DNA from 2 places in the Streptomyces sp. BL1 genome. Region 2 is predicted to be linked to the other one. Evidence: predicted binding sites of a transcription regulator. Region 2 holds the regulator's gene; the other holds the start of a gene.
What was found. The regulator HrcA, encoded in region 2, represses chaperone genes, less so after heat shock. The targets are predictions, from matches to a motif close to TTNGCACTCNGNNNNNCNGAGTGCNAA.
Positions count from the first base shown of each region.

Region 1: a site for HrcA is predicted at 9,208-9,234, ahead of groES (co-chaperone GroES). Genes of this name have one in related genera too.

Region 1 is NZ_JBXYWZ010000002.1:3,404,937-3,416,041, forward strand. Features, by position in the region: gene AC3AGO_RS14895 (GuaB3 family IMP dehydrogenase-related protein) at 1-954, opposite strand, end outside; gene guaB (IMP dehydrogenase) at 1,161-2,663, opposite strand; gene AC3AGO_RS14905 (sigma-70 family RNA polymerase sigma factor) at 2,760-3,344, opposite strand; gene AC3AGO_RS14910 (response regulator) at 3,619-4,230, opposite strand; gene AC3AGO_RS14915 (WhiB family transcriptional regulator) at 4,598-4,936, shown strand; gene AC3AGO_RS14920 (LysR family transcriptional regulator) at 5,065-5,958, opposite strand; gene AC3AGO_RS14925 (SDR family NAD(P)-dependent oxidoreductase) at 6,113-6,886, shown strand; gene groL (chaperonin GroEL) at 7,008-8,636, opposite strand; gene groES (co-chaperone GroES) at 8,749-9,057, opposite strand; gene AC3AGO_RS14940 (THUMP-like domain-containing protein) at 9,299-10,477, shown strand; gene AC3AGO_RS14945 (lamin tail domain-containing protein) at 10,503-10,961, opposite strand.
Region 2 is NZ_JBXYWZ010000002.1:5,253,973-5,265,077, reverse strand. Features, by position in the region: gene AC3AGO_RS23075 (carbohydrate kinase family protein) at 1-145, opposite strand, end outside; gene AC3AGO_RS23070 (16S rRNA (uracil(1498)-N(3))-methyltransferase) at 319-1,056, opposite strand; gene AC3AGO_RS23065 (nitronate monooxygenase) at 1,053-2,147, opposite strand; gene dnaJ (molecular chaperone DnaJ) at 2,235-3,368, opposite strand; gene hrcA (heat-inducible transcriptional repressor HrcA) at 3,369-4,385, opposite strand; gene AC3AGO_RS23050 (MBL fold metallo-hydrolase) at 4,569-5,306, shown strand; gene AC3AGO_RS23045 (DUF3097 domain-containing protein) at 5,460-6,284, shown strand; gene hemW (radical SAM family heme chaperone HemW) at 6,335-7,567, shown strand; gene AC3AGO_RS23035 (SpoIIE family protein phosphatase) at 7,581-9,392, opposite strand; gene AC3AGO_RS23030 (ATP-binding protein) at 9,636-11,105, shown strand, end outside.

The DNA.
Region 1 (11,105 bases), 1.8 Mb from region 2:
GAGGTCCATCCGCTTTCCGCGCGGCACATCCTCGTGCACGGCCTCCATGCCCCAGTGGTGCCCGCGCCCCGGCGCGTCCGTGGCGCGCGCCAGCGGCGAACCGATCATCACGGCGTCCGAGCCGCACGCGATGGCCTTCGGCAGGTCGCCGGACCAGCCGACGCCGCCGTCCGCGATGACGTGCACGTAGCGGCCGCCGCTCTCGTCCATGTAGTCCCGCCGGGCCGCGGCGACATCGGCGACGGCAGTCGCCATCGGCACCTGGATGCCGAGCACGTTCCGCGTGGTGTGCGCGGCGCCGCCGCCGAAGCCGACGAGCACGCCCGCCGCGCCGGTACGCATCAGGTGCAGCGCCGCGGTGTACGTGGCGCAGCCGCCCACAATGACCGGCACGTCCAGCTCGTAGATGAACTGCTTGAGGTTCAGCGGCTCGGCCGCGCTCGACACGTGCTCGGCGGAGACGGTCGTGCCGCGGATCACGAAGAGGTCGACGCCCGCGTCCACGACAGTCTTCGAGAACTCCGCGGTGCGCTGCGGCGACAGGGCCGCGGCGGTCACGACGCCGGAGTCCCGGACCTCCTTGATCCGCTGGCCGATCAGCTCTTCCTTGATCGGCTCGGCGTAGATCTCCTGCATCCGCCGGTTCGCGGTGACCTCGTCCAGCTCGGCGATCTCCGCCAGCAACGGCTCCGGGTCCTCGTAACGGGTCCACAGGCCCTCGAGGTTGAGCACACCGAGGCCGCCCAGCTCGCCGATCCGGATCGCCTGGCGCGGCGAGACGACCGAGTCCATCGGCGCGGCCAGGAACGGCAGCTCGAACCGGTAGGCGTCGATCTGCCAGGCGATCGAGACCTCCTTCGGATCACGTGTGCGGCGGCTCGGCACCACGGCGATGTCGTCGAAGGCGTACGCCCGCCGCCCGCGCTTCCCGCGCCCGATCTCGATCTCAGTCACGTCTCTGCCCTTCAGCCTTCGCTCTGTCGTGCCGTCCCAGTATCTCCGCTGCGCCTTCCCGGGAGACACTGCGCCCCTCGGACGCCGTACCCCCTACGGGGCACGGCGCACACACGGCGCGCCGGAACAGCGGCAATTCCCCGTACTCGCTCAGCGGAGCCCGCGGCCGGGGAAGGCCACGGGCTCCGGGAAAAATCAGTGCTGCGTCAGCGCCGCGAATAGTTCGGCGCCTCGGTCGTCATCTGGATGTCGTGCGGGTGGCTCTCCTTGAGGCCCGCCGACGTGATCCGGACGAAGCGGCCGTTCTCCTTCATCTCCGGGATCGTGCGCCCGCCGACGTAGAACATCGACTGCTTCAGACCGCCGATCAGCTGGTGCGTCACGGCGGACAGCGGGCCGCGGTACGGCACCTGGCCCTCGACGCCCTCCGGGATCAGCTTGTCGTCGCCGCTGACCTGCTCCTGGAAGTAGCGGTCCTTGGAGTACGAACGGTCGTCGCCACGCGTCTGCATCGCGGCCAGCGAACCCATGCCGCGGTACGACTTGAACTGCTTGCCGTTGATGAACAGCAGCTCGCCCGGCGACTCCTCACAGCCGGCCAGCAGGCTGCCGAGCATCACCGTGTCGGCGCCGGCCACGATCGCCTTGGCGATGTCGCCGCTGTACTGCAGGCCGCCGTCGCCGATGACCGGGACGCCCGCGCTCTTCGCGGCCTCCGCGGCCTCGTAGATGGCCGTGACCTGCGGAACGCCGATACCGGCGACGACACGCGTGGTGCAGATGGAGCCCGGACCGACACCGACCTTGATGCCGTCCGCGCCCGAGTCGACGAGCGCCTTGGCGCCCTCGCGCGTCGCGATGTTGCCGCCGATGACGTCGACCGACGAGTTCGACTTGATCTTCGCGACCATGTCGCCGACGAGCCGCGAGTGGCCGTGCGCGGTGTCCACGACGATGAAGTCGGCACCCGCCTCGATCAGCGCCTGGGCCCGGTCGTACGCGTCGCCCGCGACGCCGACCGCGGCGCCGACGACGAGCCGGCCCTCGCTGTCCTTCGCCGCGTTCGGGTACTGCTCGGCCTTCACGAAGTCCTTGACCGTGATCAGGCCCTTGATGACCCCGGCGTCGTCGACCAGCGGCAGCTTCTCGATCTTGTGCCGGCGCAGCAGCTCCATGGCCTCGACACCGGAGATCCCGACATTGCCGGTGACCAGCGGCATCGGCGTCATGACCTCGCGGACCTCACGCTCGCGGTCCGACTCGAAGGCCATGTCGCGGTTGGTGACGATGCCGAGCAGCTTCCCGGCGCCGTCCGTGACCGGCACGCCGCTGATACGGAAGCGCCCGCACAGCTCGTCGGCCTCCCGCAGCGTGGCGTCCGGGCGGATGGTGATCGGGTCGGTGACCATGCCGGACTCGGACCGCTTCACGCGGTCGACCTGGTTGGCCTGGGCCTCGATCGAAAGATTGCGGTGCAGCACGCCGACGCCGCCCTGACGGGCCATGGCGATGGCCATCCGCGACTCGGTGACCTTGTCCATCGCCGCGGACAGCAGCGGGACGTTCACCTTGACGTTGCGCGAGATGTGGGAGGCGGTGTCGATGTCCTGCGGGGCCATGTCCGACTCGCCTGGCAGCAGCAGCACGTCGTCGTATGTCAGCCCGAGCATGGCGAATTTGGCGGGGACTCCGTCGACGTTGTCTGTCATGACACCTTTCCAATGCTTGCCACGGCGGGAAGCCCATGCTATCGGTCCACGAGCACTGCCCGGACCGTCTCCGGAGTGGGGGAACCACAGGCTCCGCTACTGCTCTGCGAGGGCCCGCAGCCTGCTCAGCGCTCTGTGCTGGGCAACGCGCACGGCCCCGGGGGACATTCCGAGCATCTGCCCCGTCTCCTCCGCGGTGAGCCCGACGGCGACCCGCAACAGCACCAACTCCCGTTGGTGGTCGGGCAGATTGGCTAGGAGCTTCTTCGCCCACTCCGCGTCGCTGCTGAGCACCGCGCGCTCCTCGGGACCCAGCGAGTCGTCGGGGCGCTCCGGCATCTCGTCGGACGGCACCGCGGTGCTGCCGGGTCCGCGCATGGCGGCGCGCTGCAGATCGGCGACCTTGTGCTGGGCGATGGCCACGACGAACGCCTCGAAGGGTTTCCCCGTGTCGCGGTAGCGCGGCAGCGCGCAGAGCACGGCGATGCAGACTTCCTGCGCGAGGTCGTCCACGAAGTGCCGGGCGTCGCCGGGCAGTCGGGTCAGTCGCGTGCGGCAGTAGCGCAGCGCCAGCGGGTGCACATGCGCGAGAAGATCGTGGGTCGCCTGCTCGTCCCCCTCGGCGGCGCGCTGTACGAGGGCGCTCACGACCGCCGTCTCGTCGTGCCCGTCATCGCGCATCGGTCCATGGTGCACCGACGCCGTACGATCCGCGGCACCGCGCCCGTAGTTGTGCACCGAAGCGTTATGAGCAGGCGCACTGGCCCTCATGTCCCGCGCCCTCCCCTCACGCCTGACCGGCCGGTCCCCGAGGAACTCCATACTCCAAGCATGCGGCACGCGCGAGATTACGTGCCGCCCTGCCGCCCCCGCCTTTCCCCTGCCGGCCCCTCGTCGCGGCGAGAAGACCCGGTCGGGGCAGGCGGGCGGGTGGCGAACGTGAGTCGAACGTGAGTTAGCGCACGAGACCCCAGCGGAAGCCGAGAGCCACCGCGTGTGCCCGGTCGGAGGCGCCGAGTTTCTTGAACAGACGGCGCGCGTGGGTCTTCACCGTGTCCTCGGACAGGAAGAGCTCCCGCCCGATCTCGGCATTGGACCTGCCGTGACTCATGCCTTCGAGGACCTGGATCTCACGCGCCGTCAGAGTCGGCGCGGCCCCCATCTCGGCGGAGCGCAGCCGGCGCGGCGCGAGCCGCCACGTCGGGTCCGCGAGCGCCTGCGTGACCGTGGCACGCAGCTCGGCACGCGAAGCGTCCTTGTGGAGATAACCGCGGGCGCCGGCCGCCACGGCCAGTGCCACGCCGTCGAGATCCTCGGCCACCGTCAGCATGATGACCCGGGCGCCGGGGTCGGCGGAGAGCAGCCGCCGAACGGTCTCCACTCCGCCGAGTCCAGGCATCCGGACGTCCATCAGAATCAGATCGGAGCGGTCGGCGCCCCAGCGGCGGAGGACTTCCTCGCCGTTGGCCGCCGTCGTCACACGCTCGACGCCGGGAACGGTCGCCACCGCGCGGCGGAGCGCCTCTCGGGCAAGCGGGGAGTCGTCGCAGACGAGGACGGATGTCATGACCGCCCTCCGCAGCTGATGCGCATCACCTTGAGCCTCCAGGCTGCTGTTGAATCGTCACCTGTGCGGCCGACGGCCTCGGAGAGCAATACCCGAGCCGGTCTTCCGTCAACCGCTTCCGCCTTCTCAACGACGGTCACCCAAAAGAGTTACGGCCTTCTGCGGCCACATTCGGCACTCTACGTGATCACCCGTACACGGTTCAGCCGCATCGCAGGGCTGCCGCGACCCCCGGAAGTCTTGTCCGTTTTTGCCCTACTTGACGGCGCTTCCTTCCGTTTCGTGATTTCTATGACTAGATTCTCAATGAGTCATATTTACGCACGATTGACTGGTGAGCCTCAGGGCGCCTTCGAGAGGACACGTGATGGCAGACTTCTCCCGCCTTCCGGGCCCGAACGCCGACCTGTGGGACTGGCAGCTCCTGGCCGCCTGCCGCGGTGTCGACAGCTCCCTCTTCTTCCACCCCGAAGGGGAGCGCGGTGCGGCCCGCAGCGCGCGCGAGACCTCCGCGAAGGAGGTCTGCATGCGCTGCCCCGTCCGCTCCGAGTGCGCGGCGCACGCGCTGGCGGTCCGGGAGCCGTACGGCGTGTGGGGCGGCCTCACCGAGGACGAGCGTGAGGAACTGATGGGCCGCGCCCGCAACCGCATGTCCACGGCCGCGGGACCGGGCCGTGCCCCGGAACCGAGCAGGGCGGCCGGCTGAGCAGAAACGTTCCAGCAGGACGGTCCCACGGAGCCGTTCCGACGGAGACCGCCGAACAGAGACAGTCGAGCAGAGCCGGAGGAGCAGAGCCGCCCGAAGCCGGGTCCGGGCACAGTCCGGGCCCGGCTTCAGCGCGCGGCCGCGGTCTCCAGACGGTCCAGCATGCCGGCGACGGCGGGCACCCGGGCCAGGTCCGGCAGCGTCAGAGCGACGACCTCGCGCCGTACGGCCGGGGACACCCGGACCGTACGGGCGCCCTTCGGCTGTACGGACTCGACCGCGAGCTCCGGCAGGACGGCCACGCCGAGGCCCGCGCCGACCAGTCCCACGACGGCCGGATAGTCGTCGGTCGCGAAGTCGATGCGCGGGGTGAAGCCCGCGGCCTCGCACACGTCGACCAGGTGCTTGCGGCAGCGCGGGCAGCCGGCGATCCACGGCTCCTCGGCGAGCCGGCCGATCTCCACTTCCTCCTCGCCTGACTGCGCGAAGGGGTGCTCCTGCGGGACGAGTCCGACGAGCCGGTCGGTGAGCAGCGGCCGGACGACGAGGTCGTCCCACTCGGGCGAGGGCTCATAGCGGAAGGCGAGCGCGATGTCGCACTCCCCCGCGCGCAGCATCTCCACCGAGCGCGGGGGCTCCGCTTCCACCAGCGACACGCGGGTGCCGGGGTGGTCCGTACGCATCGCCGCGACGGCTGTCGGCACCAGCGACGAGCTGCCGCTGGGGAAGGAGACCAGGCGTACGCGCCCGGCGCGCAGGCCCGCGATGGCGGCGACCTCCTCCTCGGCCGCGGTCAGCCCGGCGAGGATGCCGGCCGCGTGCCGCAGCAGGGCCTCGCCCGCCTCGGTGGGGCGGGTCTCCCGTCCCGTGCGCACCAACAGCGGTGTCCCGGCGGACTGTTCGAGGGCTTTCATCTGCTGGCTGACGGCCGGCTGGGTGCAGCCCAGCTCGCGGGCGGCGGCGGAGAACGAACCGGTCTGGACGACCGCGCGCAGGACACGGAGATGGCGGGCCTCGATCACACTCCCGAGCATAAGGCGGGCTTGGGCGGAACCGGAAAATACCGCCGGCCCCTTTCATCCGGTCGTCTCCCCGACGAGACCCCGGCCCCGGGCGTGCGCGAAGGCGTACGGGCTGGGCTCTCGGGCCGCGGGCGGTCGTGGATAGCGTGCCCCCATGACGACAGCGTTGATTACGGGAGCGACAGCGGGCATCGGGGCGGCGTTCGCGCGGCGGCTGGCCCGCGACGGACTCGACCTGGTGCTGGTGGCCCGCGATGCGGAACGCCTGCGGGCCGAGGCGACAGAACTGCACGACCGGCACGGTGTCGAGGTGTCGGTGCTCTCCGCCGACCTCGCCACGGATGAGGGCATCACGTCGGTCGAGGACCGGCTGCGGGACCCGGACCACCCCGTCGATCTGCTGGTGAACAACGCCGGGTTCGGCAACAAGGGCCGCTATCTCGACGTCCCGATGGCGGATGAGCTGACCATGCTGAAGGTGCACTGCGAGGCGGTGCTGCGGCTCACCTCGGCGGCGGCGGAGAGCATGCGCGGGCGGGGCCGCGGCGGCGTGGTGAACGTCGCCTCGGTGGCGGCGTTCGTACCGCGCGGCACGTACGGCGCGAGCAAGTCGTGGGTCGTGCAGTTCACGCAGGGCGCGGCGAAGGACCTGGCGGGCACGGGGGTGCGGCTGATGGCGCTGTGCCCGGGCTTCGTCCGTACGGAGTTCCACCAGCGGGCCGGCATGGACACCGGCAACATCCCGGACTGGATGTGGCTCGACGCGGACAAGCTGGTGGACGCGGCGATGCGGGACCTGGCACGGAGCAAGACCCTGTCGATTCCGGACCCGCGCTACAAGGTGGTGATGGGCGCGGTGAAGCTGATGCCCAGCGCGCTGATCTCCCGCGCCTCCTCCACGACGGGCCGCAAGTACGGGCCGCAGTAGGGCAGTTCGTCCCGGGCCGGCCCCCGCACCGGGCCGCGCACGGACGAGGCCCGGCGCCCCCGTGCGGGGGTGCCGGGCCTCGGGGGCCGGTACTCCGTACCGGCCCTTCGTGCGACTGCGCTCAGTGCGCGTGGCCGTGGCCGTGGCCACCGCCCTGCGCCTCTTCCTCCTCGGCCGGCTTCTCGACGACCAGGGTCTCGGTCGTGAGCAGCAGCGAGGCGATGGAGGCGGCGTTCTCCAGCGCGGACCGGGTCACCTTGACCGGGTCGATGACGCCCTCCTTGACGAGGTCGCCGTACACGCCGGTGGCGGCGTTGAAGCCCTGGCCCTTCTCGAGCTCGCTCACCTTGGCGGTGATGACGTAGCCCTCGAGGCCGGCGTTCTCGGCGATCCAGCGCAGCGGCTCGACGACGGCGCGGCGGACGGCGGCGACGCCGGTGGCCTCGTCGCCCTCCTTGCCGAGGGAGTTCTCCAGCACCTTGGCGGAGTGCACGAGCGCCGTGCCGCCACCGGAGACGATGCCCTCCTCGACCGCGGCGCGGGTCGCGGAGATGGCGTCCTCCAGACGGTGCTTCTTCTCCTTGAGCTCGACCTCGGTCGCGGCACCGACGCGGATGACGCAGACGCCGCCGGCCAGCTTGGCCAGGCGCTCCTGCAGCTTCTCGCGGTCCCAGTCCGAGTCGGTGTTCTCGATCTCGGCCTTGATCTGGGCGACGCGGGCCTGCACGTCCTCGGACTTGCCACCGCCGTCGACGATGGTGGTGTCGTCCTTGGTGATCGTGACGCGGCGGGCGGTGCCCAGCACGTCCAGACCGGCCTGGTCGAGCTTGAGGCCGACCTCCTCGGCGATGACAGTGCCGCCGGTGAGGGTGGCCATGTCTTGCAGCATCGCCTTGCGGCGGTCGCCGAAGCCGGGGGCCTTCACCGCGGTCGCGTTGAAGGTGCCGCGGATCTTGTTGACGACGAGGGTGGAGAGCGCCTCGCCCTCGACGTCCTCGGCGATGATCAGCAGCGGCTTGGAGCCACCGGACTGCATGATCTTCTCGAGCAGCGGCAGCAGGTCCTGGATGGAGCTGATCTTGCCCTGGTGGATCAGGATGTACGGGTCGTCGAGGACGGCCTCCATACGCTCCTGGTCGGTCACCATGTACGGCGACAGGTAGCCCTTGTCGAAGGCCATGCCCTCGGTGAAGTCCAGCTCCAGGCCGAAGGTCTGGGACTCCTCGACGGTGATGACGCCGTCCTTGCCGACCTTGTCCATCGCCTCGGCGATGAGCTCGCCGACCTGCTTGTCCTGGGCGGACAGCGCGGCTACGGAGGCGATGTCCTCCTTGGAGTCGATCGGCCGGGCCGTGGCGAGCAGGTCGTCGGAGACGGCCTTGACCGCGGCGTCGATGCCCTTCTTGAGGGCGGCCGGGGAGGCGCCGGCGGCGACGTTGCGCAGGCCCTCGCGGACCAGCGCCTGGGCCAGCACGGTGGCGGTGGTGGTGCCGTCACCCGCGATGTCGTTGGTCTTGGTCGCCACCTCCTTCACCAGCTGCGCGCCGAGGTTCTCGTACGGGTCCTCGACCTCGACCTCACGGGCGATGGTGACGCCGTCGTTGGTGATGGTCGGGGCGCCGAACTTCTTGTCGATGACGACGTTCCGGCCCTTGGGGCCGATGGTCACCTTGACCGTGTCGGCGAGCTTGTTGACGCCGCGCTCGAGGGCGCGACGGGCGTCCTCGTCAAACTTCAGGATCTTCGCCATGGCAGCTGTTGGGTCCTCTCAAACGAACCGCGCCCCGGCCCCGGTCATCCCTTGAGTGCGGATGCGGGAACCAGGGCGCGGATCAGAAGCGGTCTCTTCCGGCTTCGGTGACTTACTTCTCGACGATCGCGAGAACGTCGCGGGCCGAGAGGACGAGGTAGTCCTCGCCGCTGTACTTCACCTCGGTGCCGCCGTACTTGCTGTACAGCACGATGTCGCCGACCTTCACGTCGAGCGGCAGGCGGTTGCCGTCCTCGAAGCGACCCGGACCAACGGCGAGGACAGTGCCCTCCTGGGGCTTCTCCTTCGCGGTGTCCGGGATGACCAGGCCGGAGGCCGTGGTCTCTTCGGCGTCGAGCGGCTGGACCACAATCCGGTCCTCGAGCGGCTTGATGGCAACCTTGGAGCTGGCGGTCGACACGATCCGACCTCCCCCTTCGGAGTTCTCATCACGGGGTCTTATGTCTGGGGTGGCGACCTGGTAGATCCGTCGTCGCGGGTGCCGGATCTGCCCGTCGCGTATAGCTGGCACTCACCGGGGGAGAGTGCCAGGGTCGAGATTATGCCGCGGTTAGCACTCCGTCAACCAGAGTGCCAATGGCTCGCCGAAGTACCGGAACCCGGCGGTCTCCGGCCCGCCCCCGCGCCGGGACAATGGGGGCGTGGATCTTGACGCTTTCACCGCACTGCTGACCGCCGAGGGGCAGGACCTGCTGCACGGCCTGCGCGACTACGACGCGGGCGACGAGCTGGCCGTGGCCACCCGGCTGCGCCGCGAACACCCCGCCGGTCTGGTCTCCGCGGCGCTGGCCCAGGCGCGGCTGCGGCAGCGCGCGGTGGCGAAGTTCGGCGCGCGGGACGCGGCACGGATGTATTTCACGCCTGACGGCCTCGAACAGTCGACCCGTACGGCCGTCGCCACGCGGCGCGCCCGCCGCTTCGCCGAGGACGCGGGCGTACGCCGGCTCGCGGATCTGTGCTGCGGCATCGGCGGCGACGCGATCGCGCTCGCCCGCGCCGGGATCTCCGTACTGGCCGTCGACCGGGACCCCGTGACCTGCGCCGTCGCCCGGGCGAACGCGGAGGCGCTGGGGCTGTCCGGCCTGATCGAGGTGCGCTGCCAGGAGGTCGGGGACACCGATGTGTCGGACTGTGACGCGGTGTTCCTCGATCCGGCGCGGCGGGGCGGCCGGGGCCGGGTGTTCGATCCGGAGGCGTATTCGCCGCCGCTGAGCCGGTCCGTGGAGGTCGCCCGCCGGGTGTCGTACGCGGCGCTGAAGGTGGCCCCGGGCATTCCGCACGAGGCCGTCCCCGAGGACGCCGAGGCCGAGTGGGTCTCGGACGGCGGGGATGTGAAGGAGGCCGTGCTGTGGTTCGGGGAGGGCGTGCGCGCCGGGAACGTACGAGCGACTCTGCTCCCCCGCGGTGACAGCCTCGCCGGGCGCGGGCTGCCCGACCCGGAGCCGGGGCCCGTGGGCCGCTATCTGTACGAGCCGGACGGGGCCGTGATCCGGGCGCACCTGGTGAGCGAGGTGGCCGAGCAGGTGAACGGGCGGCTGGTGGACCCGACGATCGCGTACGTGACGAGCGACGAGCTGCACCCGACGCCGTACGCGACCGTCTACGAGATCACCGACGAAATCCCCTTCAACGTCAAGAAGTTGAGGGCCCTGCTGCGGGACCGCGGAGTCGGCGTGGCCACCGTGAAGAAGCGCGGCTCCGCCGTCGAGCCCGAGGAGCTGCGGAAGAAGCTCAAGCTCCAGGGCCCGCACTCGACCACGGTGTTCCTCACGCGGGTCGCCGGAGCGCCCACGACGCTGCTGGGTCACCCGGCGGGGTGACTCGCGGGGCTCCGGCGGTGCCGGGTCAGCAGTACTTGTAGCTTCCGCTCCTGCCCCAGGAGCAGGAGTCCTTCCAGGCGCCGGACGAGCTGCGCAGCGTCGCCTTGTCCCCCGTGTTGTTCCAGGTGTACCAACTGCGCCACCAGTAGCGGTCGGTGCTGGTGTTCGCGCCCTTGCCGGTGTGGACCCGCACGCTCTTGCCGGACTTCAGCGTGTAGGACGAGGTGAAGGTGTACGTGTAGCCGTGGTTGTCCCGCACCTTCCAGCCCTTGAGGTTCACGCCGGCCCGCGAGGTGTTCTTGAGCGTGAAGTACTCCTTGTTGATCTGGGAGTTGGCGCGGGTGTCCGAACCCGGGCTGTCGTACTGGAAGTAGCGGAACTGCACGGGATACGACGCGGCCTGTGCGGGCGCGGAGACGGTGACGCCGAGAACGGCGGCCGCCCCCACGGCCGTTCCGGCTATCAGCGCACGACGGATCTTCATAGGAACCCCCCACGGGCAGGCCCGGACTGATCACCGGGCATATGCGCCCATTAAAGCGGGAAGTTTCCCCTCAAGACTCCCTGCGTACGGAAAATCCGACACCTGCATTAGCCGGGGCGCCTGTTCAGCTGGGGAGCTGTGCAG
Region 2 (11,105 bases):
CGGGTGCGCCGAGCCGGCCGAGCGCGACGGCGGTGTTGAACGGGCCGCCGCCCAACTGCGGGGCGAGTGCGGGCATTTCGCCGCTCTCGTCGCCCGCGTTCTGCGGTACGAGGTCGATCAGGGCCTCACCGGCGACGACTATCACGAAGGTTTCCTTTCGGACCGCTGTCAGGACGTACGGCTGGCGCACGGGGCGCGTACCGGAGTAGCGCCTCAGGCATTGTGCCCCACGTCTCAGCGGGCCCCGCCCGCCAACCCCGGCGGCCCGTCAACCCCGGCGGCCCGTCAGTCCAGCCGACCCGTCAGCAGGCGCAGCCGTCAGCCCCAGCGGCCCGTACGCCCCATCAGCAGCGCCGTCGCCGCCGTGCCGGCGGTGGAGGTGCGCAGGACGCTCGGGCCCAGCCGGTACGGCTTCGCGCCGGCTTCGGCGAAGGCGGCGAGTTCCTCCGGGGAGACGCCGCCTTCGGGGCCGACGACGAGCACCAGCTCGCCGTCGGCGGGAAGCGGCGCGGAGGCGAGCGGTTCGGCGCCCTCCTCGTGCAGCACGGCGGGCAGCGCGGCGCGCGACAGCAGTTCGCAGACCTGCTTGGTGGAGGCGAGGTCGGCGACTTCGGGGAAGCGCATGCGGCGGGACTGTTTGCCCGCTTCGCGGGCGGTATTGCGCCATTTGGCAAGGGACTTGAGGCCGCGTTCGGCCTTCCACTGGGTGACGCAGCGGGAGGCGGCCCACGGCACGATCGCGTCGACGCCGGTCTCGGTCATCGTCTCGACGGCGAGTTCGCCGCGGTCGCCCTTGGGCAGTGCCTGGACGACGGTGAGCCGCGGCCGGGGTTCGGGCTCGGCGCGTACGTCGGTGACCTCGACCTCCAGCCGGTCCTTGCCCTCGACGGAGGTGACCGTGCCGTACGCACCCGTCCCGGCGCCGTCGGTGAGCACGAGCTCCTCGCCCGCGCGCAGCCGGCGTACGGATACCGCGTGCCGTCCCTCGGGGCCGTCCAGTACGACGGTGCCGAGGGCCAGTTGCGCGGGGTCGGCGAGGAAGACGGGGGCGGTCACGCGGGGCCGCCCGGGGAGAGGGCCATGCCCTCGCGGGCCACGGCCAGTTCGGCGGTGAGCACCTCCATGAGCTGCGCCGCCGGCAGTTCGCGGGCCATGCGGTGACCCTGGCCCGCCCACAGCGCCATGCCCTGCGGGTCGCCGGCCTTCGCCGCGGCCTTGCGCAGCCCGGAGGTCAGGAAGTGGAGCTCCGGGTAGGCGGCCGGCGCGTACGGGCCGTGTTCGCGCATGAAGCGGTTGACCAGGCCGCGTGCGGGGCGGCCCGAGAAGGCGCGGGTCAGTTCGGTGCGGGTGAAGAGGGGGCTCGTCATGGCCTGCTTGTGCAGCGGGTTGGCGCCCGACTCGGGGCACACCAGGAAGGCGGTGCCCATCTGCGCGGCGCTCGCACCGGCGGCCAGGACGGCGGCGATCTGGCCGCCGCGCATCAGCCCGCCGGCCGCGATGATCGGAAGCTGCACGGCTTCCTTGATCTGGGTGACCAGCGACAGCAGTCCGAAGCTGCTGCCGGGGCCGTCGCCGTGCGGGTCGTCGCGGTGGGTTCCCTGGTGGCCGCCGGCCTCGACGCCCTGGACGACGACGGCCGCGGCGCCGGCCCACTCGGCGGCCTGGGCCTCGGCGACTGAGGTGACGGTGACGACGGTGACGGTGCCGAGCCGCGCGAACCGCTCCAGCACGCTGCGCACCGGGCAGCCGAAGTGGAAGGAGACGACGGGCACCGGGTCGTCGAAGAGGATGGCCAGCTTCGCCTCGTACGCGTCGTCGCCGTCACGGTCGGTGTCGCCGAGCGCCGTCTCGTACCAGGCGGCCTCGCCGGCGAGCTGGTCGCGGTACACCTCGACGGCGGCCGGGTCGCTGGTGGGCGGCTGCGGCATGAAGAGGTTCACGTTGAACGCCGCGGAGGTCAGCCCCCGCAGCTGTTTGATCTCCTCGTACATCGCCTCGGGCGTCTTGTAGCCCGCGGCGAGCGACCCCAGACCGCCGGCCTCGCTGACGGCCGCGGCCAGCTCGGGACAGGAGACCCCGCCGGCCATCGGTGCCTGCACGATGGGGTGATAGATCAGCTCGGAGAGCTTGCTCAGCGCGGACGACATGGCCACATCCTGTCACGGTCGCCGCATGCGAATACGCCGAGGGCCCCGGGGAGTCCCCGGGGCCCTCGGCGTGGAACGAACCGCTCGTCAGCGGCCGTTGAAGGCGTCCTTGAGGCGGTGGAACAGGCCCTGCTGGCCCGGCTGGAACTGGCCCTGGGGGCGCTCCTCGCCGCGCATCTTGGCGAGCCGGCGCAGCAGCTCCTCCTCCTCGGCCTCCAGGCCCGTCGGGGTCAGCACCTCGACGTGCACGATGAGCTGGCCTCGGCCGCCGCCGCGCAGGTGCTTCACACCGCGCTCGTGCAGCGGCACCGACTGGCCGGACTGCGTGCCGGGCCGGATGTCGACCTCTTCCATGCCGTCCAGCGTCTCCAGCGGCACCTTCGTGCCGAGGGCCGCGGCCGTCATCGGGATGGTGACCGTGCAGTGCAGGTCGTCGCCGCGGCGCTGGAAGACCGGGTGCGAGTTCTCATGGATCTCGACGTAGAGGTCGCCGGCGGGGCCGCCGCCGGGGCCGACCTCGCCCTCGCCCGCGAGCTGGATGCGGGTGCCGTTGTCGACGCCGGCCGGGATCTTCACGGTCAGCGTGCGCCGCGACCGGACGCGCCCGTCTCCGGCGCATTCGGGGCAGGGGGTCGGCACGACGGTGCCGAAGCCCTGGCACTGCGGGCACGGCCGCGAGGTCATGACCTGGCCCAGGAAGGACCGGGTGACCTGCGAGACCTCACCGCGGCCTCGGCACATGTCGCAGGTCTGCGCGGAGGTGCCGGGGGCCGCGCCCTCGCCGGTGCAGGTGTTGCACACGACGGCGGTGTCGACCTGGATCTCCTTGGTCGTGCCGAACGCGGCCTCGTCCAGGTCGATGTCCAGCCGGATCATGGCGTCCTGGCCGCGCCGGGTGCGCGAGCGCGGGCCGCGCTGCGAGGCGGTGCCGAAGAAGGCGTCCATGATGTCGGAGAAGTTGCCGAAGCCGCCGCCGAAGCCGCCCGCTCCGCCGCCCGCGGCGCCGGAGGCCGGGTCACCGCCGAGGTCGTAGACCTGCTTCTTCTGCGGATCCGACAGCACCTCGTAGGCGGTGTTGATCTCCTTGAAGCGGTCCTGGGTGTCCGCATCCGGATTGACGTCCGGGTGCAGCTCGCGCGCCAGCCTGCGGAAAGCCTTCTTGATCTCGTCCTGCGAGGCGTCGCGCTGAACGCCGAGGACCGAGTAGTAGTCCGTCGCCACTTACGACTCCGCCAGGATCTGTCCGACGTACCGTGCCACTGCGCGTACAGCTCCCATCGTTCCGGGGTAATCCATGCGGGTCGGTCCGACCACGCCGAGTTTGGCGACTGCCTCGTCGCCCGAACCGTAGCCGACTGATACGACAGATGTGGAACTCAGGCCCTCGTGAGCGTTCTCATGCCCGATCCGTACGGTCATGCCCGGATCCTTTGCCTCGCCGAGCAGTTTGAGGAGCACGACCTGCTCCTCGAGTGCCTCCAGCACCGGCCGGATGGTCAGCGGGAAGTCGTGGCCGAAGCGCGTGAGGTTGGAGGTGCCGCCGATCATCAGGCGTTCCTCCGTCTCCTCGACCAGCGTCTCCAGCAGCGTCGCCAGGACGGCCGAGACGGTGCCCCGGTCGTCCGCGTCGAACGCCTCCGGCATGTCCTGCACCAGCGAGGGCACTTCCGTGAACCGCTGTGCGACGACCCGGCTGTTCAGCCGGGCCCGCAGGTCGGCCAGGGTGGCCTCGCCGATGGGGGCCGGGCAGTCGATGAGGCGCTGCTCGACGCGTCCGGTGTCGGTGATCAGGACGAGCATCAGCCGGGCGGGCGCGAGTGACAGCAGTTCCACGTGCCGCACTGTCGAGCGGGTGAGTGAGGGGTACTGGACGACGGCGACCTGCCGGGTCAGCTGCGCGAGCAGCCGCACCGTACGGCCCACCACGTCGTCGAGGTCGACGGCGCCGTCCAGGAAATTCTGGATGGCGCGCCGCTCGGGCGAGGAGAGGGGCTTGACGCCTGCCAGCTTGTCGACGAAGAGGCGGTATCCCTTGTCGGTGGGGACACGGCCCGCGCTGGTGTGCGGCTGGGCGATGTACCCCTCCTCCTCCAGTGCGGACATGTCGTTCCGCACCGTCGCGGGAGAGACCTGAAGGTTGTGCCGCTCCGTCAGGGCCTTGGACCCGACGGGCTCTTCCGTGCCGACATAGTCCTGGACGATGGCGCGCAGCACCTCGAGCCTGCGTTCGTTGAGCATCTGGCGCACCTCCCGTCCGGCCGCTGCTCCGGTCTTCCAGTTCTGGCACTCTCACCGGGGGAGTGCCAACTTCCCCTGAGCCAGTGTACGGCCGGTCGTCCTGGCCGGGGCAAGGTGGCCCGGACCGACGTGCCGGACCGACGGTATCGCGCCGCAGCGGGCGGCTGCGGATAGCGTCGTTGTATGGCGGCACGATGTGAAGAGGCAGAGCAGTCCCGGTGGGAGCGGCCGGCCCCCGGCGTGTGGCGGCGGAGGCTGCCGCACTGGGATGCGACGGCCGGTGCCGTGGCCGGCTCCGACGGACTGCTGGTGATCGACACGGGGGCCTCGCTGCGGGAGGGCGCGGAGATCCGCACCGGCCTGCGCGAGCTCACCGGACTCCCGGTGCGGCACGTGGTGCTGACGCATCCGCACTTCGACCACGTACTGGGCACGGCGGCGTTCGCGGGGGCACGGGTGTACGGCGCCGACGGGCTCGCCGGCCTGCTCGGCAGCTCCGCGGAGCGGGAGGCGCTGCGCGCCTCGGCCGCCGCGCACGGGGCGGAACCGGAGGCGGTGGCCGAGGCCCTCGACGTGCTGGTGGTGCCGCGGTATCCGGTCACGGACGAGCTGAGCGTGGACCTGGGCGGACGCGCGGTGCGGCTGGTCGCCATGGGGGCCGCGCACTCGCCGTACGACCTGGTGGTGCTGGTGCCGGGTACGGAGGGGGCGCCGCCGGTGGTGTTCTGCGGAGATCTGGTGGAGGAGTCGGGTGCGCCGCAGGCGGGTTCCGACGCGAGCCCCGCGCGGTGGCCGGACGCGCTGGACCGGCTGCTGGAGTTGGGCGGCGAGGACGCGGTGTATGTGCCGGGGCATGGCGCCGTTGTCGGCGCGGACTTCGTGCGGGCTCAGCGGGACGAGTTGGTGCGGCGCGCCGGCTGACGCTTCGTGCTTGTGCGGCGGTTCGTGTGGCGTGTGCGGCTTGCGCTGTGGTTTGCGCAGTTCCCCGCGCCCCTTATCTGCGCCGTTCCCCGCGCCCCTTGTTCGCGCGTGCCCCTTGCCTGTTGGCGGGGGACGCCGGTGAAGAATGGCGGTATGCGCAGCCGTGAATATGACGCAGATCTGACGCCGCCGTGGAAGAAGCCGCAGGCCGTTCCCGAGGTGCCCGCCGACCCCGAGCTGGTCGTGGAGGAGGTGACGACCGGCTTCTGCGGTGCGGTGATCCGCTGTGAGAAGTCGGCGCAGGGCCCGGTGGTCACGCTGGAGGACCGCTTCGGCAAGCACCGGGTGTTCCCCATGGAGCCGCGCGGGTTCCTGCTGGAGGGGAAGACCGTGACGCTCGTACGTCCGCAGGAGGGCGCGGCTCAGGCGGGCCCGCGGCGTACGGCGTCCGGGTCCGTCGCCGTGCCGGGGGCGCGGGCGCGGGTCGCACGCGCCGGGCGGATCTACGTGGAGGGCCGGCACGACGCGGAGCTGGTGGAGCAGGTGTGGGGCGACGACCTGCGGATCGAGGGCGTCGTCGTCGAGTATCTGGAGGGCGTCGACGATCTCCCGGCGATCGTGCGGGAGTTCGGGCCCGACGCGGAGGCGCGGCTGGGTGTGCTGGTGGACCATCTGGTGCCCGGTTCGAAGGAGTCCCGGATCGCGGCGGAGGTCACCGGCGAGCACGTGCTGGTGTGCGGCCATCCGTACATCGACATCTGGGAGGCCGTGAAGCCGTCCTCGCTCGGCATCGCGGGGTGGCCGCGGGTGCCGCGCGGGCAGGACTGGAAGACGGGCGTGTGCCGTGCGCTGGGCTGGGAGGAGAACACGGGCGCCGCGTGGCGGCGGATCCGGGGCGCGGTGCACTCGTACAAGGACCTGGAGCCGGAGCTGCTGGGGCGGGTCGAGGAGCTGATCGACTTCGTGACGGCTCCGTAGGGGCGGGGCGGCGGGGCGGGCTTCCGCGCGCGTGCCGGACAATGGGACGCATGCCCTCCGTACTGCCCGACGGCGAACCCGTGCCCGACGACGGCTCGCTCCCGCCCGAGGCCCTCGGCTCCACCGCGCCGCTGGGCTTCTATCTGCACGTGCCGTACTGCGCGACGCGCTGCGGCTACTGCGACTTCAACACGTACACCGCGGACGAGCTGCGCGGCCGGGACGGCGCGGTCGCGTCTCGCGAGAACTACGCGCGCACGCTGGCCGGGGAGATCCGGCTGGCGCGCCGCGTGCTCGGGGACGATCCGCGGCAGGTGTCGACGGTGTTCGTCGGCGGCGGTACGCCGACGCTGCTGCCCGCCGAGGACCTGACGTACGTGCTGGGCGTGATCCGTGAGGAGTTCGGGCTGGCCGCGGACGCGGAGGTCACCACGGAGGCCAACCCGGACTCCGTCACCCCCGAGTCGCTGGCCGGGCTGCGCGCGGGCGGCTTCAACCGGATCTCCTTCGGCATGCAGAGCGCCCGGCAGCACGTGCTGCGGGTGCTGGAGCGCACCCACACGCCGGGGCGGCCCGAGGCGGCGGTCGCGGAGGCCCGCGCCGCGGGCTTCGACCACGTCAACCTCGACCTGATCTACGGCACGCCCGGCGAGTCCGACGACGACTGGCGGGCCACGCTGCGCGCCGCGCTGGGGGCGGGCCCCGACCATGTGTCGGCGTACTCGCTGATCGTCGAGGAGGGGACGCGGCTGGCGGCGCGCATCCGGCGCGGCGAGGTGCCGATGACGGACGACGACGTACACGCAGACCGCTACATCATCGCGGACGAGATGCTGTCGGCGGCGGGTCTGACCTGGTACGAGGTGTCCAACTGGGCGCTGGACGGCGACCCTTCGGCCCGGTGCCGGCACAACGAGCTGTACTGGACGGGCGCCGACTGGTGGGGCGCGGGTCCCGGTGCGCACAGCCACGTCGGCGGGGTGCGCTGGTGGAACGCCAAGCATCCGGCGGCGTACACGCAGGCCCTCACGGCGGGCCGGTCGCCCGGCGCGGGCCGTGAGCTGCTCACCAGTGAGGACCGGCGGGTCGAGCGGATCCTGCTGGAGCTGCGGCTCGTGGAGGGCTGCCCGCTCGAACTGCTCGCCCCGGCCGGGGCGAAGGCGGCACGGGCCGCGCTGGACGACGGGCTGCTGGACGCGGCGGCGTACGAACAGGGCCGCGCCGCCCTCACGTTCGCCGGCCGGCTGCTCGCCGACGCCGTGGTCCGCGACCTGGTGGACTGACCGGCCGGGCGGCTCAGCTCTCCGGGAGCCGGAGGACGAGCAGGGCGAGGTCGTCCGTCGGCGGTTCGGCGGCGAAGGCGTGCACGGTGTCGCGCACGCGGTGGGCCGTACCGGTGGCGTCGAGGTCACGGCACTCGGAGAGGATCGCGGCGAGCCCGTCCCCGTCGTCGAACTGCCGCCGCCCGGCGCGCCGTTCGGTCACCCCGTCGGTGACGCACAGCAGCGTCTCGCCCGGCGCCAGCGTGAACGTCTGGCTCTCGTACGCCACGTCCTCGACGACGCCCAGCAACAGCTGCGGCACGGCCGGAGCGCGCACCTCTCCCCCGGCGGAGCGCACCAGCGGGAGCGGATGTCCGGCGCACACGAGCGTGCACTCCGCGCCGCCGCCGTCCGCCGGGGAACGCAGCACGAGTTCGCCGTAGACCAGGGACAGGAACCGGGCCTGCTCGCCCACTTCACGGTTCAGCCGGTTCAGCACCTCCGGCACCGAGTACCCCTCGCGGGCCAGCAGCCGCAGTACGGGGCGGGCGAGGCCGGTGACGAGGGCGGCCTCGGGGCCGTTGCCGCAGACGTCGCCGAGGGCGAACCGCCAGTGTCCGTCGGCGGTGCGGAAGAAGTCGTAGAAGTCGCCGCCGGCCCAGGACCCCTCGCCTGCCGGTTCGTAGACGACGGCGGTGTCGACGCCGGGGATGGCGACCTCGCCCGTGGGCAGCAGTCCGCGCTGCAGCACCTTGCTGATGGTGGCCTGCCGGGTGTAGCGGCGGGCCGAGAGCACGGCGAGGGCGACGCGGCGGGCGAAGTCCTCGACTATGGCGAGGACTTCGCCCGCGACCTTGGTCAGCCCGGCGCGGCCGATGGCGAGTGAGCCAACGGTTCTGCCGCCCGCCACCAGGCCGCACGTGACGGCGGCGCCGCCCGGCCCGTACGCCGAGGCCTCGCCCGGCCAGGGCAGCGGAACGGCCTGTCCGGGCACCGCCGAGAGCGTCCGCGGCGGCAGCTCCGCCTGCAGCGCGGCCCGCAGTTCGTGCAGCCGGTTCTCCTGCGAGTGCCACACGCGGGCCAGCCGGGGCGGTCCCGGATCCCCCGGCGTGTCCAGCCAGACGGCGCACCAGTCGGCGAACCGCGGCACGAGCAACTGCCCCGCCAGGGAGGCGACCATGTCCTCGTCGGTCTGCCCTGCCAGCATGTCGGACGCCTCGGCCAGGAAGGACAGCGCGCCGTGGCTGACCCAGTACGGGCCGGACCGCGGCGCTCCCGTGCGGCGGTCGACGGGGGCGAGCAGCGCACCGTGGTCGACGCCGGAGGGCGTCTCTCCGTACGCGTCCCGGCCGGGCTGCGGGAGTCCGGTCCCGGCGCCCTCCGGCTCCATGCGGAACCAGACGGTCTTGCGCGTCCGGCGGTAACTGATGCCCCACTCGGCGGCTATGCCGGCGACGAGCTGCAGCCCGTGCCCGTACGCGGCGTCCGCTCCGGGGCGGCCCCGGGTGGCGACGGCCCGCGCCGGATGGCCGTCGGAGACCTCCGCGAGGAGGGTGCCCGCCTCGTCGCGGCACTCCAGCTCGACGGCGGTGCCCGCGTGCACCACGGCGTTCGTCACCAACTCGCTGACGAGCAGCACCGCGTCGTCGGCCGGCGCCCCTTTCATCCCCCAGCCGTCGAGGGCGGCCCGCACGAACGTGCGGGCGGCGGACGCCGCGAGGGAGTTGCCCGGCAGCTCGGTGCGGACGGTGCGGTGCGGGCCTTCGGCGGGGGCGGCGGGTCCGACAGGGGCGGAGAGGGCGGCCGTTGAGCCCGCGGAAGCGGCCGGAGCTGCGGCGGAGGGCATCCCGCCGGGCGGCTCGGCGGGCCGGGCCGCAGGTGCGGTCAGGGGCTGCGCGGGACGTGACGGGGGCGCGGCACCGGCCGGTGGCTGCACGCCACCGGCCCCCTCCGTGGCAGCCGCTCGCTGCCTTGGCATCGTCCCCACGTGCAACTCCCAGGAGTTCTGTCATTGGGTCCAGCGCGGTACCGCAAGAGTGACAGACTGACGGCGCTCGTACGCACCGAGTTACGGAAGTGGTGGCTGTCCATGGCTGCAGAAACCGCCGCGCCTCCCGGGGAACACGCCGGGGACACGTGGGTGCGCGCTTCCGAACTCCGGCCCGTGCTGCACGCGCTGCACTCGCTGCGGGACGGCGACTTCACCGCACAGGTTGCCCTGCCGGAAGCCGCCGGCCTGGGCATTCCCGCGCAGCTGGCGCGCGCCGTGAACGATGTCGCGGCGCGCTCCCGGCATTTCTCGGGTGAACTGCGGAATGTGCACAGGGGCATACTGCGGCACGGCAGGACGGACGAGCGGCTGAGCGAGAGCCCCGGCAGGGGGGAGTGGGCGGACTCGGTGCACGCCGTCAACGCGCTCCTTGACGCCCTCCTCGCCACCCGTGCCGACGCGACCCGGGTGTTGTCCGCCATCGCCGACGGCGACCTGTCCCAGCGCGTGCAGCTGTCCGAGTCCGGCCGCCCCGTCCGCGGCGAACTCCGGCTGCTGGGCCGCACGGTGAACCGGATGACCGATCAGCTGTCCCTGTTCACCAGCGAGGTGACCAGGGCCGCGGAGGAGGACGGCGAGGGCGGCCGCCGCTCCGCGGCCAGCGCCCCGCACACCACCACGAGCGGGCTGTCCGGCAGCTGGCGGGACGCGGCCGAGGCGGTGAACCGGATGGTGTCCGACCTGCGCGAGACCACCCGCGCCAAGGAGTGGCTGGAGTCCAACATCACCCGGCTGGCCGCCCTGATGCAGGGCCGCCGGGACATCCGGGACGTGGCCGAGCTCATCATGCGGGAGCTTCCACCGCTGGTGGACGCCCAGTTCGGGGCGTTCTACCTCGCCGGGTCCCCGGAGGCCGAGGCCGCCCCCGAGCCGGCCCGGCTGTCGTACGTCGCCGGGTACGGCACGTCCCTGTACCGGGTGGGCGAGCGGCCGCTGCCGGGCACACCGGGCAGCGGGCTGATCGCCCAAGTCGCCTCGCAGCGCCGCCGGGTGCTGCTCACCGAGGTGCCGCCCGGCTATCTGCCGATCGCCTCCGGGCTGGGGGCCGCCGCGCCGGCCTGTGTGGTGATCCTGCCGGTGCTGTACGAGGAACGTGTTCTCGGCGTGGTCGAGCTCGCCTCCTTCAGTACGTTCAGCGACATCCACCTGGCCTTCTTCGACCAGTTCGTGCACACCATGGGCGTCGCCCTGCACACCGTCCGCGCGAACACCGAACTGTCCGAGAAGGCCGCCCTGCTGGCCGCCTCCTCGCAGTACAAGTCGCAGTTCCTGGCGAACATGTCGCACGAGCTGCGCACCCCGCTGAACTCCCTGCTCGTGCTCGCCCAGCTGCTCGCGGACAACGAGTCGGGCAATCTCTCCGACAAAGAGGTCAAGTTCGCGCAGACGATCTACCGTTCGGGCAACGACCTGCTCCAGCTGATCAGCGACGTGCTGGACCTGTCGAAGATCGAGGCGGGCCGGATGGACGTACGCCCGCAGCGGCTTCCGCTGCTGAAGCTGCTCAAC